DNA from 2 places in the Clostridium sp. MF28 genome. Region 2 is predicted to be linked to the other one. Evidence: riboswitches for the same ligand, from Rfam matches in the RefSeq annotation. Region 2 holds a riboswitch; the other holds the start of a gene.

Region 1 (8,183 bases), 1.7 Mb from region 2:
TAACAACGGTATTTTTATTCTTTTTAATCATTACAGGAGAATATTTAAAAAGTTCTTCATTTCTATATATTTCGAAAATTTCGTCAAGGTCAATATCAAAAATTTTTCTTAGTGTTATTTCATCATCTGAAATATGAGGAAATTGTTCATATGGATTTTTATTCAAATTATCTTACTCCTCCCATTCTCTCAGTGGCTTGTCTAAAATATATAATATCTTCTTCAATTAGATATGAAATCTTAACACGTAGCGTTATTAAATTTTTTAAGATCACTCTTATAAGATTTTATATTTTCATTTAGAACACAATTCTAATTTTCGTATCCATAAGATTTCCTAATTAGATCGAAATGTTCTTGCATAGCATTGTAAGCTAGTAACTCATCCCTTTTCTTTAAATTTCTTAATAAATTCTCATGTATCCATAATAAGCTTTCTTTGGTATTTCCCTCATGAAAAATTTGCATTCTAGCATTCCGTATGAATTCGTCTACAAGTTGAGATATAACATTAAGTACATTAATTAATAATACATTTCTTGAAGCCTTTGCAATTAATTGATGGAACTTAATATCTAATTCAACACTTTCTTCTTCACTACTAGCAACATACATCTTATCCAATAACTCTGTTAAGATTTTAAGCTCACCATCGTCTATATTCTTAGCTGCTAATTTAGAACATTGAAGTTCTAGTGTTTCCCTTAAATCATACATTTCTTTTGGCGAACTCTCCTGCAGCATAAACATTATTGAAAGAGGTTCAAGCAAAGAGTTATTAAAATTTGTTCGTATATAATTTCCAGCTCCATGCCTGCTTTCTATTAATCCTATGACTTCTAAAGCCCTCATCGCTTCCCTCACAGATGCACGCGATACCTCAAGAGATTCTGCCATTTCTCTTTCTGTCGGCAATTTATCTCCCTTTTTTATTTCTCCATATTTTATTTTATCCTTAATTTTCTCTATAACTTGATCATATACTTTTGGATTTTTATTAGGTACAAGCATATGTTATGCCCCCTCCTTTTCTTATTGATATTTCTTAATACATTATACATCAATTTTCTAAATTCTAATATTCTGAAGAACATGTATTCTTCTATGGTAACATTCTTCACAATATTTATTCTTTGCCATATTAGCATCATACGATATTTAAACATATATCCAAAGCTCATATTTAAAAAATGGCACTGTATTACTTTCATGAAAGCGCTACTATGAATTGCAATTGATAATATCGAAAATTTAACAATTTTAAATATTCTATTGTTAAACTAGTCATCAAATATCAACTTGTATTTAAATTCACCATGTTAAATATACATGTTAGCCATATATCTTTAATAGGAGGTGATAACATAATGGATACTAATGAATTAATTAGTATCGTGGCTAACAATGGTTTTCCTATAGCGGTAACTGCATATTACTAATCCGCTTGGAAAAACAAATTGGAAGCCTATCTAATTCAATTAATAAATTAAATACTATAATATCAGCAAAACTTTGAATAGCTCTAGATGTAACTCTTAGTGATGATTCTAATAAAGTGGCTTAAGTAAAGGCTATAAACATTGAAAATTCAATGCTTATAGCCTTTAGCTTTGTTTGTAGTTTAATTTCTCATTTTTAAAATTTATAAATTTAAATACTATTGTACCATATGTTGCAGCTAAAATTGATGCAATCATAATACACATTTTTGCTTCAGATAATATATTGGCATCTGCAAATGACAATGATGACACAAATATTGACATAGTAAATCCAATGCCACCAAAAACACTTGCACCATATAAATGTCTTTTGGTTACATTAGATGGAAACTTAGCTATTTTCAATTTTATTAAAATAAATGAAGTTCCAAATATACCAATTTGCTTTCCTACAAAAAGACCAAATATAATTCCTAATGAAGCTGGTGAAAACAAACTGCCTGAAAAATTATCAGTATTAATTATTATACCTGCATTTGCAAACGCAAATATTGGCATAATCAAAAAGCTAGACCATGGTGTTAAAATATGTTCGAGTTTATACAATATTGAAGTTTTAAATTTATGAATATTTTCTCCAATTGGCAATGACATGCCTAGTAAGACTCCTGCAATTGTTGCATGTATACCGGATTTTAAAAGACAAATCCATAGAATTATACCTAAAATAATATAAATAGATGTATATTTAATTTTAAATTTATTAGCCAAGATAAGCGTAGCAAAAACTATTAATCCTAATAAAAGCGCTATCCATGAAATTTGACTATTATAAAATATTGCTATTACTATAATAGCACCCAAATCATCAACTATAGCGAGTGCAGTAAGAAATACAACTATTCCTTTTGGAGCATTTTTTGCAACTAAAGAAAGCATTCCAAGTGCAAATGCAATATCTGTTGCCATGGGTATCCCCCATCCTGTAATGGTTGGCTCCTTATAGTTAAATAATGCATAAATAATTGCAGGCACAATCATTCCTCCTATAGCTGCAGATATTGGAAGTATTGTCCTTTTAAAAGATTTTAGTTCACCAAACACAACCTCTCTTTTTATTTCCATACCAACAACTAAGAAAAATATAGCCATCAATCCATCATTAATCCAGTGAAGAACTGACATTGATAATGAAAACACACCATATCCAATCGTTATATTTGTGTGGAATATATGCTCATAGCCTCCTGAAAAGCTCGAATTTGCAATCATAATTGCTGCAATAGCGCAAATTAAAAGAATTATACCACTAGAAGACTCACTTTTTAAAAAGTATAAGAATGGACTTAATATTTTAGTTTTTATTTTATCTTTCATTATTACCCTCCTTTTTAATGCGATGCTAGCTAGAATATTACTTAAAAATGTTTTGGCTTTATTAAAAATCTCCATAAAAAAAGAGGCGGTAAAACTCAAAAAAGAGCTTCCCACCCCAGAAACTAATTGCTTGAAAACAAATTATATAATTTGCCCAACCGTATCTAACCACATTAATTCATTTTATATTATATATTATATTACACATTAATGTAATAATCAAGATTTGCTCAATGCGCTTAATGACTATTTGCTATATTTTTTAAACAAATCATCTAGGGCTTCTCTAAGAAGAAATGCTTCGGTTCTATCAGTTGCTTTTGACAACCTTGATAATCTATCAAGTTGAGTCTTAGTGAAATAATTAGATTTTAGTACCATACTCTCTGCTTCAGAAAGACATACTCTATTCTTACCTAATTCTTTTGCCCTAAATAATGCACTATCAGCTACTCTAAAAAGTTCAACTACATTTTTAGCATCTCTTGGATAACTCGCTACACCGAAACTTAAAGTAAAATAAACATTATCATCAGAATTTTCATCTAAATTAAATGTATTATCTGATAAATACCTTCTTATTTCTTCAAGCTCCATAAAGCTTCTTTCCGCTCCCTTTTTTACAAGTAATATATTAAATTCATCACCTGATCTAAATACCATATCTGTTGAAGATAAATTGTTATTTAAAATTGAAATAAGCTTTTTTATTACCTCATCTCCAATAGAGTTACCATATAAATTATTCAAATTCTTAAAATCATCAATATCTGCAACAACTATGCTAAAAGGACCTTCATTATTAGATATTAATTCCTCCATTTTAATTATTAATTCCTCTTTTGATGTAAGCTTGTTATCCATAAATAACCTCCATATATAATTAACTACTTATTATAAATCACTCTATTTTCTTATAAATATACCATGACTTAATTATACTAACACCAACATATATATGCGTCAATATATACTAAACATTAATATCCTTTTTGCTATGCCATATATTCAAAAATCCTATGAATATTTAAAGTTATTTATTATAATTTCTAAAATATTAAATTCATATGTATGTTAAGCAAAAGCCAATATTTGATTTAATATATACATATCTATATATATTGACATATATATGTTGACATGATATGCTTATATACAGATAATGACAAAAAAAAGAATAATTATAACGCTGAATCTTTTTGAGCGGGAGAACCATTTTTTGGGGTGAATCTTATTTTAGGATAAGTAGGGTTATTTTTCTTCAATCCGAATCCGTCAGCTAATCTCGTAAGCGTTGAAGAGAAGTTTTTGTATACTGCTAATATACTTTTTTTTAGTATACCCATAAATATTATTGCTTAATAAGCTATAGAGACTTCTCTATAGCTTATTATTTTTTAACTAGTAATTTAAAAAAGGAGGCTTTTTATGTTAAAAGTATGTTTAATTGGACTTGGAAAAACAGGAAAAGAAATTGCAAAAATGATATTCAACCAAAGGAATATGAAAATTGTAGCTGCCATGTGCAGCCCTGGGAGCTTGAAAAAGCATATTGATCTAGGTGAAGTAATTGGAATTCAAGAAATTGGTATAAAAATTGAAGGAACTAATAAACTAGAAGAAACACTTGTACTTTGCAGGCCAGATGTTGTAGTCGATTTTTCTACGCCTGAAGCTACTTTAAAGAACTCTAGAATAATATCTCAAATGGGGATTAATATGATAATAGGTACCACAGGATTTTCAGAAGTAGATTTAGATAAAATAAGAAATCTAGCCTATAGAAATCACACTGGCATAGTGTATGCTCCCAACATAACTCTTGGAGTAAATGTGCTGATGATATTAACCAAATTAGCTTCCGTCCTATTAAATAATTATGATTTTCAAATTTCTGAGATACATCATAGAGAAAAAAAGGACATTCCATCTGGTACTGCTTTAAAGATAGCTAATGAAATAAAAGATGGGTTGTTAGTTTACTTAGGTAAGGATATTTCTAAAGAAAATATTCCAATTAATTCAGTTAGAGCTGGTGGTGTTGTTGGAAAACATGAAGTTATGATTGTTGGAGAAAATGACAGAATTACAATTTCTCATGAATCCTTTTCGAGAAAAGTTTTTGCCAGTGGAGCAATCCATGCAATAAATTTTATACAAGATAAGATTGGATTCTATGAAATGAGTGATGTTTTAAGCCTATCAAAGATAATAAAAGATTTATATGCTCATGAAAATAATTTTGACGCTAATAATAATCTTGAGAATCTAATAGCAACGGATATTCAATAATACATTAGAATTTACAAATAAATATGTTAACGTTTGAGAGGAGTTTTTAATTTGTAAAAGAAATTATGAAGGTACATTGTGCACCTATACTGAACCTTCTGATAAAAGCCATGAATGCAAGAATTGTGGAATATGTGATAAATTTAAGAAAGACGAATATAAAGGTCTTGAAAAACTCTATAGGGATGAAAGAATTTGTCTGACGCCAAAAAGTAACGTTAGAATGAAAAGGAGAGAACAATTTTATGAGAGCAGATAGATGCGACTTAAACAATGATTATTATACTAAGATAGATCGTACAAAAGCCTTTGTTGATTTAACAAATAAACGTCTAAAAATACTTGATTTAAATGCTATTTCGCTTCAAAGTCTTAAAAGAATAATTCATTTTTCATCAAAACTTCACCTAGGAAAAATTATATGCAATTCTAACAAAGAGTCTTTGGAAGCTTTTGTAAGTGCTGGTTTTGCTATAGAAGGTAGAATTAATGGATATTTTAAAGGTGAAGATGCATTTTGTATGTCTTATTATATTAATAGTGATAGAAATATATGCAGTAATTTTACTCAAAAAGACTTACTCGTAAAGCAATGTCTAAGTTTGCAAAACAGCTATGTATACAATGAAAATAATCAGGTGTATCAAATAAGAACTGCTACTGAAAATGATATTCCTGAAATGATCAAGCTATTTTCTACAGTATTTTTAACTTACCCTACCCCTATATATAATCAAGAGTATTTAAAAGAGACTATGAATAATAAAATTTTATATAAAGTTGCCGTTTATGATGAAAAAATAGTTAGCATAGCTTCAGCAGATATGGATATGAAAAATTTAAATGCTGAAATAACAGACTGCGCTACTTCCCCTGCATATAGAGGTAAAGGGATTCTTGCAAATGTAATCTATTCTTTAGAATGCGATCTTAAAGCTAAAGGTTTCCTTACTTTATATAGTTTATGTAGAGCTATAAACCCTAGTATAAACTTTGTATTAAGTAAGCATAATTATAAATTTACAGGAAGAATGGTAAACAACTGCAATATATGTGGCACTTTTGAAGATATGAATATTTGGGTAAAGAATATTAATTAATAATTGGAGCTTAAGCTTAAATTATAATATATTTAATAAGAACTAATTGACTGCTTTTTCAGTTTTAGAGAAAAGGCAGTCTTTTTTATATTTATAAACTAGTGCAAATTTGTTATGAATTATTCACCTTTAATAAAATTAAAAATCACATTAACTATTAACATGTTCTCATACATATGATAACATATATATGTTTGTATAATTATATAGCAAATAATTTTCATATAAATAAATTGGAGGAATAGAAATGGAAAAAAAACAGAGTACCTATAGCACTTTGTTTCATTGGCATAGTTTTAAATTAAAACTTGTATTTGAAGGAATATGCATAGGTATGGTCACTGGTTTAGTAATTGTGCTATATCGTTTAGCACTTGAAGAAGCAGGATATCTTTTAAGTTATATTTATAAGCTTATATCAATTAACCCCATTATTCTATTACCATGGATTATGCTGCTGATAATCATTGGCTACATAGTGGGATTGATGGTAAAAAACGAACCTATGATTAGTGGTAGTGGAATACCTCAGGTTGAAGGAGTTTTACTTAGGGAACTAGATATGACTTGGTGGAAAGTCATTCTCGGTAAGTTCTTTGGAGGTGTCCTTTCAATAGGTTCTGGCCTTTCATTAGGAAGAGAAGGTCCTTCTGTTCAATTAGGTGCAGCAATAGGACAAGGATTTAGTAAAGTCTTTAGAAGAATAAAAATTGAGGAAAAATATCTTATTACTAGTGGTGCTAGTGCAGGACTCGCAGCTGCATTTAACGCTCCTTTAGCTGGAGCAATGTTTGCATTAGAGGAAGTTCATAAAAACTTTTCACCATTAATTTTACTTTCTGCACTCTCCTCTGCATTATCAGCAGATTTTATTGCAAGCAGCTTCTTTGGACTAAAACCAGTATTTAATTTTGGAGCTTTTGCTACATTGCCACTAAACTTTTACTTTTATGTAATCATATTAGGTGTAATTGTAGGATTTCTCGGGGTCCTTTTTAATAAAGTTCTTTTAAAGACGCAAAACCTATATATAAAACAAGCTTGGCTAAAAAAAGAATTTAGAATTATAATTCCTCTATTATTATCAGTAGCCCTAGGTCTTTTATTACCAGAAGCTTTAGGTGGAGGTCATGAACTAATAACTTCATTAACTGAATATAAATTTTCTTTAATATTATTAGTTATTATTCTAGTTATTAAATTTTCATTTACTATGGCTAGTTTCGGCTCAGGTGCTCCCGGAGGAATTTTCCTTCCGCTACTTACAATTGGAGCACTAATTGGAAATGTATATGGCGAAGTTCTTATTCACATTGCTCACTTAGATAGCATTTACATAAATAATTTTATAATCTTAGCTATGGCTGGATATTTCGCCTCAGTAGTAAAATCGCCAATAACAGGAACAATCCTAATTACCGAAATGACAGGTTCATTTAACCATTTGCTTGCTTTGGCTATTGTCTCGGTAATATCATATATTGTAGCAGACCTTCTTGCTTCTAAGCCTATATATGAAGCTTTACTAGAAAAATTTCTGCAAAATCAAGGTGATAGAACACCCATTGGCGATAAGATAAATAAAGCTATACTGGAATTTGCTGTATGTATAGGATCGAAGTTAGATGGTAAACAAATCAAAGATGTAAAATGGCCATCTCGCTGTCTCCTCGTAGCAGTTAGACGTGGCGAAAATGAAATAATTCCTAAGGGAGATACTGTTATTTTGCCTGGAGACTATTTAACTGTCTTAACTAATGAGGATAGAGTTCCTAAAATAAATGACACCCTATTATTAATGTCTGAAACTTCTGACACTCTAAAATAAATATATTATAATTTAATTTGTCTTTTAAATAAAAATAAACAGGTATGATTTCTTTATATAAAATCATACCTGTTTATTTCTTTATATGCCGTTCTTTCATATACTAATGTTTCTTTTATTAGACTTTACAAAGTATATAACAAT
Region 2 (8,183 bases):
TTAATACATCTATCCCTAAAGTCGCTAAATCTGGGTTATTTATATCTACATTAACATTCGGACCTTTCCCAGATGCTGCGATCAACGCATTATCATTTCCGTAATAAGCTATTGTAGCTACTCTCCTGGCTGTAGATGGTATTGTTAACGTACTAAATGGGTCTGCTTGAAGAAATCTTGTATTCTCCGGTAATGTTTTTTGTGGCGGAAGCCAAATGTGATATCTTCCATCAGTTATATAATCTCCTCGTAACTGCAATGTCCATATTCCAGCTTTTATGCTATCAAAATTTATGGCTATTGCTTCATGGCCTGTAAAATATTCCGGAACATAATATTTCACAGTCATTCGAGTCTTAAAAAATACAAAATTAACATTTTGTATTTCATTGGCTTTCGCTTTAATGAATTTAGATGATTCTCCATTAGGCGAAATTACATTTATAGATGCCCTATTAGGTTTTATTACCCAAATTGTAAAGGAAAAATATTTCATTTCCTTTGATATTCTTAATTCTATAGAAACTATATCCCCTGTTTGCTTTATAATTCCCGAAGCATGACCTTCTGAAGCGCCTTCATTTCCAACACCAGCAACTGTAATTAGTCCTCTAAGCCTTCCTAGCGATGCTATATATCTTGAAATTAAATTATTACCATCATGACTACCTTCTGTTGTTCCAACTCCAATATATATAACCATTGGTCTATTAAGACTTACTGAAGCATTTTTTAAATAATCTATCGCTGCTAATACCTCTGAATCATTATATACTGGTGTATATGGAATACCATTTGCTATGAGCTCTTCCCTGAATTCCATGGACTCATAAAGTTTTACAACCACAAACTCACATCCAGAAGCTATCCCTTGAACATCGGCATTATACCCCCTTGCTCCAATGATACCGGCCATTTGAGTTCCATGCCCAACTTCATCTCTTGAAGGTACAATTAAATATGGATCCTGTTTATTTCTATAAGCCTTGACTGCATTAGTAATCTCTTCATTATTAAAGGTTTTTCCTATGTAAACTGAGGTATCATCAGAATCAGGAATAGTTTGATCCCAAAGACTTATTATTCTTGAAGTATCATCTTCCCTTATAAATTCTTCATTTAAATAATCTATTCCAGTGTCAACCATGCCTATAAGGACACCTCTACCATTTAAGTCCAAGTAAGGATTAATTTTAATTGCATTTATATTATCTACACTTGACGGAGATATATCTTGTAATACGTACTTACTTCTAGGATCTATGTAAAGAATCGATGGTACATCCTTAGCCAATCTAACTAAATCTTCTGGTGAAGCAGATACAACCGCGATAGTATCAGTAATTACATCTCCACACGCATAAGATACTTTGTCTATTTGACCTCTAAAATCTCCTCTATATTGAACTAAATAATTAGGCATTCCTCCATAATATAAACTACACTTCTTAAAACTAGGCAAAGCAGACTCCTTAGTATTACTTATATTTAATAGTATTTAGATAAAGTACAAATTATTCATTATGAAAATATAAATATAATTAAATGGCCTTATCATATTTATAAAAATGCGACCCATACTAATATTTATAAATATTAGTATGGGTCATAAATTTATTAAAAGTATAGATAAGACAATCATAGACTATACTTAGACTATGAAATATCTTCCAATCAGAAATGAGTAATATACTTTTGTGGAATGTTTCATTGGTAATTTTGATGGATGTGATTCTTTGGCTATAAGTTGTTCCAAATGTCCTAGTTCAAAGCTTGTTCTTTGAGGCTAGCACTTTGGATGCAACTTTATAGACTTAGAATCACCCATCAGAATTGCCCAGAAACTGTAACAAAAGTATGTTATTCATTTCGGTGAGTTATACGCATAAGTATAGATTATAATTAGTTTATTTATATATATTAATCAACTAGATTATCACTATTTCTAAATAAAAACTTTACATTAAGCATTTTATGAATTCTACTTAATCCAAGCACCATTAGATCCTAATCTATACCCACCAATAGTGGTATTGTATGCCATAGCTCCATTACTATATAAGTAATAATACTTTCCGGACACATCCTTAATCCATCCTGTTTGCATTCTTCCTTCCGAATCCATATAGTACCAATTACCATTAACTAATTGCCAGCCTGCTTTTTTTGCTCCGTCGCCACCTAAATAATACCATGCACATCCATAGTTTAACCACCCTGTGGCCATGTTTCCATCTGATTGTAAGTAATAATTACGTATCCAATTATTTTTTACTGAATTACCCATAGAATCGTTGTATTGCCATCTTCCATTTACCTGTACCCATTGATTTGCCTTAATATTCTTAGTTGGCAATGGTGTATCACTGCTATTAGAGTTATTTCCACTTCCACCTCTATAAATATTCAATGTGTATGTTCTCTTATCATCATCATTTTTAACAGTTATCTTTATATCATTCTTTCCTTTATTTAAAGATACTGTTTTTCTAAATTTATCGCTTTCATCTACAATACTTCCATCTATTCTTACTTCATAATCATCATACTCATCACTATCACAATCTGGTTTTGCGGTTATTTTAATTTCATCAACAGATCCAGAAACATTTACACTGTAATCAGAGGTATTTTTGGAAAAACTCAAATCTCCTTCACTAAGTGAGATGCTCTTCAAATACACATCTTTATTATCATCTTCATCATCACTAGAAGAACTTGCTGTACACTTCACCCTAATAGTGTATTGACTAGAATATGAATCATCACTGTATTTGACCGTTCCTGGATTATCGTTATATGTTCTTATTGTAAGAACTGTTGTTGATCCTTTGGATAGTTCAATAGTACTGCCTGTTTTTACACCTTTAGTGGAACTTGTTCTTCCTTTAAAAATTCTAACATTACTTGAGTCAGCGCCATTTACACTTATTTTTATTTTACTAGATGAAGTCTTAGCGTAATAAGTTTCATTATTTTTCAACTCATTGTCATCAACTTCATTTTTACTTTTATAATTATCATCACTATAAGTCTTTATTGTGCTTCCGCCTGATGTCTTTAATTTAATGCTTGATAAATCACCTGTTGACGCATAAGCTGTTGTAGTTAAAGTTAAGCTTGTTGCTGGTACAATTGCACTAAAGGCAGTTGCCGCAATTGTTAATGCAACTATTCTTTTAATATTTCTATTCATATTATATCCCCCTAAATTATTGTATTAGCACCAAACAATGCTGTTCACTATATAATACAATATCAAGTACCATTTACAGTACCTTTTAATTGGTAAAATAGATTTTTTTTCTTCATATTACATATTTTCTTATTTCAATGTGCAATTTTAAACAAATGTATTGTTTTTTAACATTTATATTTCTTTAGGAATTCTTATAAATAATGCTTTTACACTGTATTCAATATACTTATTCCCTATTTTCCAATCTGCCCTTGACTTATTTTCTAGGCCTAGATCCATTCTATAGCTTCTGCTTATTATATTAAAAGTACCTAGTAAATCAAAAAATCCATATCCAATTTCTCTAGTAGGGTATCTATAAGCCAAATTGCTCCTATCTGCACCAAGCACTAAATAAGCTATGATTTTTGCTGCAAACATAGTTCTATCATTTCCATTAACAATCCCCCATTGCAATAAAAGCGCACAAGCTCCTGCTATTATAGCAGCTGCTACTGAACTGCCAGAAACAGTAGTAGTCTTGCCTCCTATATTCGTTGCTAATATATCTGCCCCCAAAGTAGCTATATCCGGGTTTTCTACATATGTATTAACATTAGGGCCCTTTCCAGATGCTGCAACCAAAGCATTGTCATTTCCATAATAAGCTGTTGTGACTACACTTCGCGCCGTAGATGGTATTGTCAATGTAGTAAAAGGATCTGCTTGAAGAAATCTCGTATTTTCTGGCAATGTTTTTTGTGGTGGTAACCATATATGATATCTACCATCTGTTATATAATCTCCCCTTAGCTGAAAGGTCCATATTCCTGCTTTTATGCCATCAAAACTAATTGCTATGGCTTCATGACCAGTGAAATGCTCAGGAACATAATATTTTACAGTCATTTGAGTCTTAAAAAATACAAAATTAACATTTTGTATTTCATTTGCCTTTGCTTTAATAAATTTTGATGATTCTCCATTAGGTGAAATAACATTTATAGATGCCCTATTAGGTTTTATCAACCAGATTGTGAAAGAAAAATATTTCATCTCTCTAGGTACTCTCAACTCAATAGAAGCCACATCCCCAGTTTGTTTTATGACTCCAGAAGTATGACCTTCTGACGCTCCTTCATTTCCGACACCAGTAACTGTAACAATACCTCTAAGTTTTCCAATAGAAGTTAAATACCTTGAAAGAAGATTATTGCCATCATGACTGCCTTCGGTTGTACCTACACCCAAATATATAACCATAGGTCTATTCAGTCTTACTGCAACACTTTGCAAATAATATATTGCTGCTAAAACTTCTGAATCATTATACACTGGTGTATAAGGAATACCATTTGCTTGAAGCTCGTTTCTAAAATTTATAGATTCAAAAAGCTTAACAATCACAAATTCGCATCCTGATGCAACGCCTTGAACATCGGCATTATAACCTCTTGCGCCAATAATACCACCATCTGTGTTCCATGTCCCACTTCATCCTTTGATGGGACAATTAGATATGGATCTTGATTATTTCTATAAGCTTTGATTGCATTAGTAATTTCTTCATTGCTAAATGTTCTTCCAATATAAACTGATGTGTCGGTAGAATCTGGTACTGTCTGATCCCAGAGACTTACTATTCTTGAAGTATCATCCTCTCTTATAAATTCTTCATTTAAATATTCTATTCCGCTATCAACCATACCTATAAGCACGCCTCTTCCATTTAAGTCTAAGTATGGATTAATTTTGATTGCATTGATATTATCTACACTTGATGGCGAGACCTCTTGTAGTACGTATTTGCTTCTAGGATTTATATAAAGAATTGATGGAACATCCTTCATTAAACGGTTTAAATCTTCTGGTGCTATAGAGATTACTGCAATTGTATCAGTAATTTTGTCGCCACAGGCATATGATATGTTATCAATTTGTCCCTGAAAATCTCCTCTATATTGCACTAAATAATTAGGAAATCCAGCATAATATAAATTACATTTTTTAAAACTAGGCACATTAAACTCCTTAGTATTGCTATATCTAATAATATTTCCGTAAAATATAATTTATTCATTTAGTACACATTAATAAAACACAAGCGAATGCATGCGAACCTATACTATTTAAATTTATTTCATTTTCACAAATAAAGTAAAAGGGAGAATTTATAATATATAATTGATTAATTAATATTTATATTTGCATAATAATGCACATTGACTTATACATATATTGACTCAAATATTTAAAAATGATATGTTTATATATAAGATATTAATAATTACAAAATGATATATGTAACGCTTAATCACTTTGAACGGGAGAACCATTTTTTGGGGTGAATCTTATTACACGATAATAAGTAGGGTTAATTTTCTTCAATCCGAATCCGTCAGCTAATCTCGTAAGCGTAGAAGAGAAGTTTTGGTATACTTTGATATTTTTTATGTATGCCTATAAATATTATTGCTTTATAAGCTATAGAGACTTCTCTATAGCTTATTATTTTTTTTATAATTATAAACTTAAACTTAGGACAAACTTTTGAGGCTGGAAAAATATCTTATAGTTAAGAAACTTTTTCCTAACTTCAAGTAATACATTATGATAAAAGGAGAAAGCAATTTAATGAGAGCAAGTAGATGTGAATTAAATAATACTTTTTACGCAAAAATAGATCGGACTAAAATATTAGTAGATTTACCTAACAAGCGAATAAAAATAATTGACTTTAATGCCATATCAATGCAAAACTTGAAAAGAATAATTCACTTTGCATCAAAACAACATTTAAGTAAAATTATTTGTAATTGTGATACTAAATCATTTGAAACTTTTATTAATGCGGGATTCAATTCCGAAGGCAAGATCAATGGATATTTTAAAGGTAACGATGCTTTTTGTATGTCATACTTTATTAATAGCGATAGAAAAGTTTGCAGCAATTTTGCAAGAAAAGAACTATTAATAAAAGAATGTCAGAATGTTAGGAACACATATGCGCATCAAAAAAATAATTTAGGATACCTTATTCGAAACGCAAATAAAAATGATATAAAAGAAATGATAGATTTGTTTTCCACCGTTTTTTTAACTTATCAATCACCTATTTATGATGAAGAATATTTAAAACAAACAATGAATGATAAAGTTCTATACAAAGTTGCCGTATATAATGGAAAAATAATCAGCATAGCTTCAGCGGATATGAATAAAGAAAATTTGAATGCTGAAATAACTGACTGTGCTACTCATCCATCTTATAGAGGCATAGGAATATTATCAAACATTATTTATTCTTTAGAATCAGACTTAAAAACTAAGGGTTTTCTCTGTTTATATAGTTTATCTAGATCAATAAATCCTAGCATTAACTTTGTTCTAAGTAAGCATAATTATAATTTTGCTGGCAGACTAGTAAACAATTGTAATATATGCGGTACCTTTGAAGACATGAACCTTTGGGTAAAAAACATAAATAGTACAAGCTTTTAAATTAGTTTTATTATAGTAAAAAATATTATTTATTTGCATGAAGCAAATAAACAATATTTTTTAATCCCCTCTTTTATCATGCTATTTTGCATATTCATTCAAAATATTATAAGCATATTCTATGATTTCATCACAAGTTATACCTTTTTTCTTAAGCTCAATACACTCAAGAGTACCATACTTCTCTTTAACTTTATTTATAATTTCTCTAGTTAATACTCTTGAATTATTTTTTTCTTCACTGCTATTCCTTCCTTTTAATGCACCTATCGCCATTAAAGTTCCAGTGATTGCTCCGCATGTACTTCCAATAGTCATGCCTCCTCCAAAAGGACTTGCTATTGCAATTGGAATTTCAGATCCTGTATCCTCATTAAATGCTTTAAGTATAGATTCTGCACAATTATATCCTTCTTTATGAAATTCAATAACTTTCTTCATGTTATATCCCCTCAATCTAGCAAAATAATTTACTATTTATAAAATAATAATTATACTACTTAGTATTATGTACTTTATTTTCTTTTGTTTCCTATATAAGAGCCCATTCCTCCTGCAACATTTATAACCTTGAAACCCTGATTTCTTAGATTGTTGCACGTTCTTGCACTTCTTCCCCCTGATTGGCACATTATATAGTATTCTTTGCTTTTATTTAAGTATTTCTCTGGTTCATCTAAAAGCTCTCCCATAGGAATATTTTGGGCACTTTTTATACTTCCACCTTTATACTCATATTCTTCTCTTATATCAATCAATTCAACTTTTCCTATTAGATCATCAATTTCATTTACATTAATAACTCTTCCATCATCTTTTTTTAAAAATTCAAACACTATAACTTCCTCCTAAAATACTTTCCTAATTTCTCATCTCTAATTGTCTTTTAATATTTTATTTAAATCCTTAAGTATGATTATTTTGCCTCTTTCTAAATTTATATACCCAAGCTTTTCTAAATTCTTTAGCTTTCTACTTATAACTTCACGAACTGAATCAATTTCAAAAGCCAATTCACTATGAGTCGCATAAATTATTTTGCTTTTCTTGCTTATTAGCAATTTTATAAGCCTTGTTTCAAGGGATTCATGAATAATTTCTTCTTTATTCCCTATGATAGTATTAAACTTATTATACAAATCTTTATATATATATAATAAGAAGCCATTATCACTAATAAAATATTTTTTAACCACTTCAAAAGGAATTATGCATACCTTAGAATCTTGAATTGCCTTACCTGTTATATTTAATGATTCCAAATCTGATAAGCAGCTTAAGGCTTCATGACAAAATTCACCTTGGCTTATATTATACAGGTTAGTTTCTTCACCATTCTTATTAATTTTTTGTATTTTTATTACACCTTTTATAACAAATAATATCCCTTTACACGCTTTCTCTGTAGCTTCTACATATTCATCAGCATATAAAGTTTTAAAATTAGCTTGTTCGTTTATTACTTCATTATTCTTTTTATTAATCTCATATAACACCGGATATA

What was found. A riboswitch is a leader RNA that binds a small molecule or an ion and turns the genes downstream of it on or off. The one in region 2 is predicted to bind cyclic di-AMP.
Region 1: linked by a shared signal. The riboswitch ahead of dapB (4-hydroxy-tetrahydrodipicolinate reductase) and the one ahead of ablB (putative beta-lysine N-acetyltransferase) in region 2 are both predicted to bind cyclic di-AMP.

What each region holds. Positions count from the first base shown of each region.
Region 1 is NZ_CP014331.1:661,258-669,440, forward strand. Features, by position in the region: gene AXY43_RS02680 (GNAT family N-acetyltransferase) at 1-166, opposite strand, end outside; gene AXY43_RS02685 (FadR/GntR family transcriptional regulator) at 313-1,011, opposite strand; partial or broken gene AXY43_RS27485 (YvrJ family protein) at 1,368-1,516, shown strand; gene nhaA (Na+/H+ antiporter NhaA) at 1,605-2,819, opposite strand; sodium ion sensor (DUF1646 type) at 2,924-2,979, opposite strand; gene AXY43_RS02695 (GGDEF domain-containing protein) at 3,066-3,683, opposite strand; cyclic di-AMP (ydaO/yuaA leader) riboswitch at 3,997-4,128, shown strand; gene dapB (4-hydroxy-tetrahydrodipicolinate reductase) at 4,248-5,111, shown strand; gene AXY43_RS02705 (hypothetical protein) at 5,188-5,370, shown strand; gene ablB (putative beta-lysine N-acetyltransferase) at 5,357-6,211, shown strand; gene AXY43_RS02715 (ClC family H(+)/Cl(-) exchange transporter) at 6,459-8,039, shown strand.
Region 2 is NZ_CP014331.1:5,074,112-5,082,294, reverse strand. Features, by position in the region: gene AXY43_RS22330 (S8 family peptidase) at 1-1,462, opposite strand, end outside; gene AXY43_RS22325 (N-acetylmuramoyl-L-alanine amidase family protein) at 1,982-3,196, opposite strand; partial or broken gene AXY43_RS22320 (S8 family peptidase) at 3,371-5,199, opposite strand; cyclic di-AMP (ydaO/yuaA leader) riboswitch at 5,476-5,610, shown strand; gene ablB (putative beta-lysine N-acetyltransferase) at 5,813-6,679, shown strand; gene AXY43_RS22310 (C-GCAxxG-C-C family protein) at 6,761-7,120, opposite strand; gene AXY43_RS22305 (rhodanese-like domain-containing protein) at 7,195-7,515, opposite strand; gene AXY43_RS22300 (Crp/Fnr family transcriptional regulator) at 7,555-8,183, opposite strand, start outside.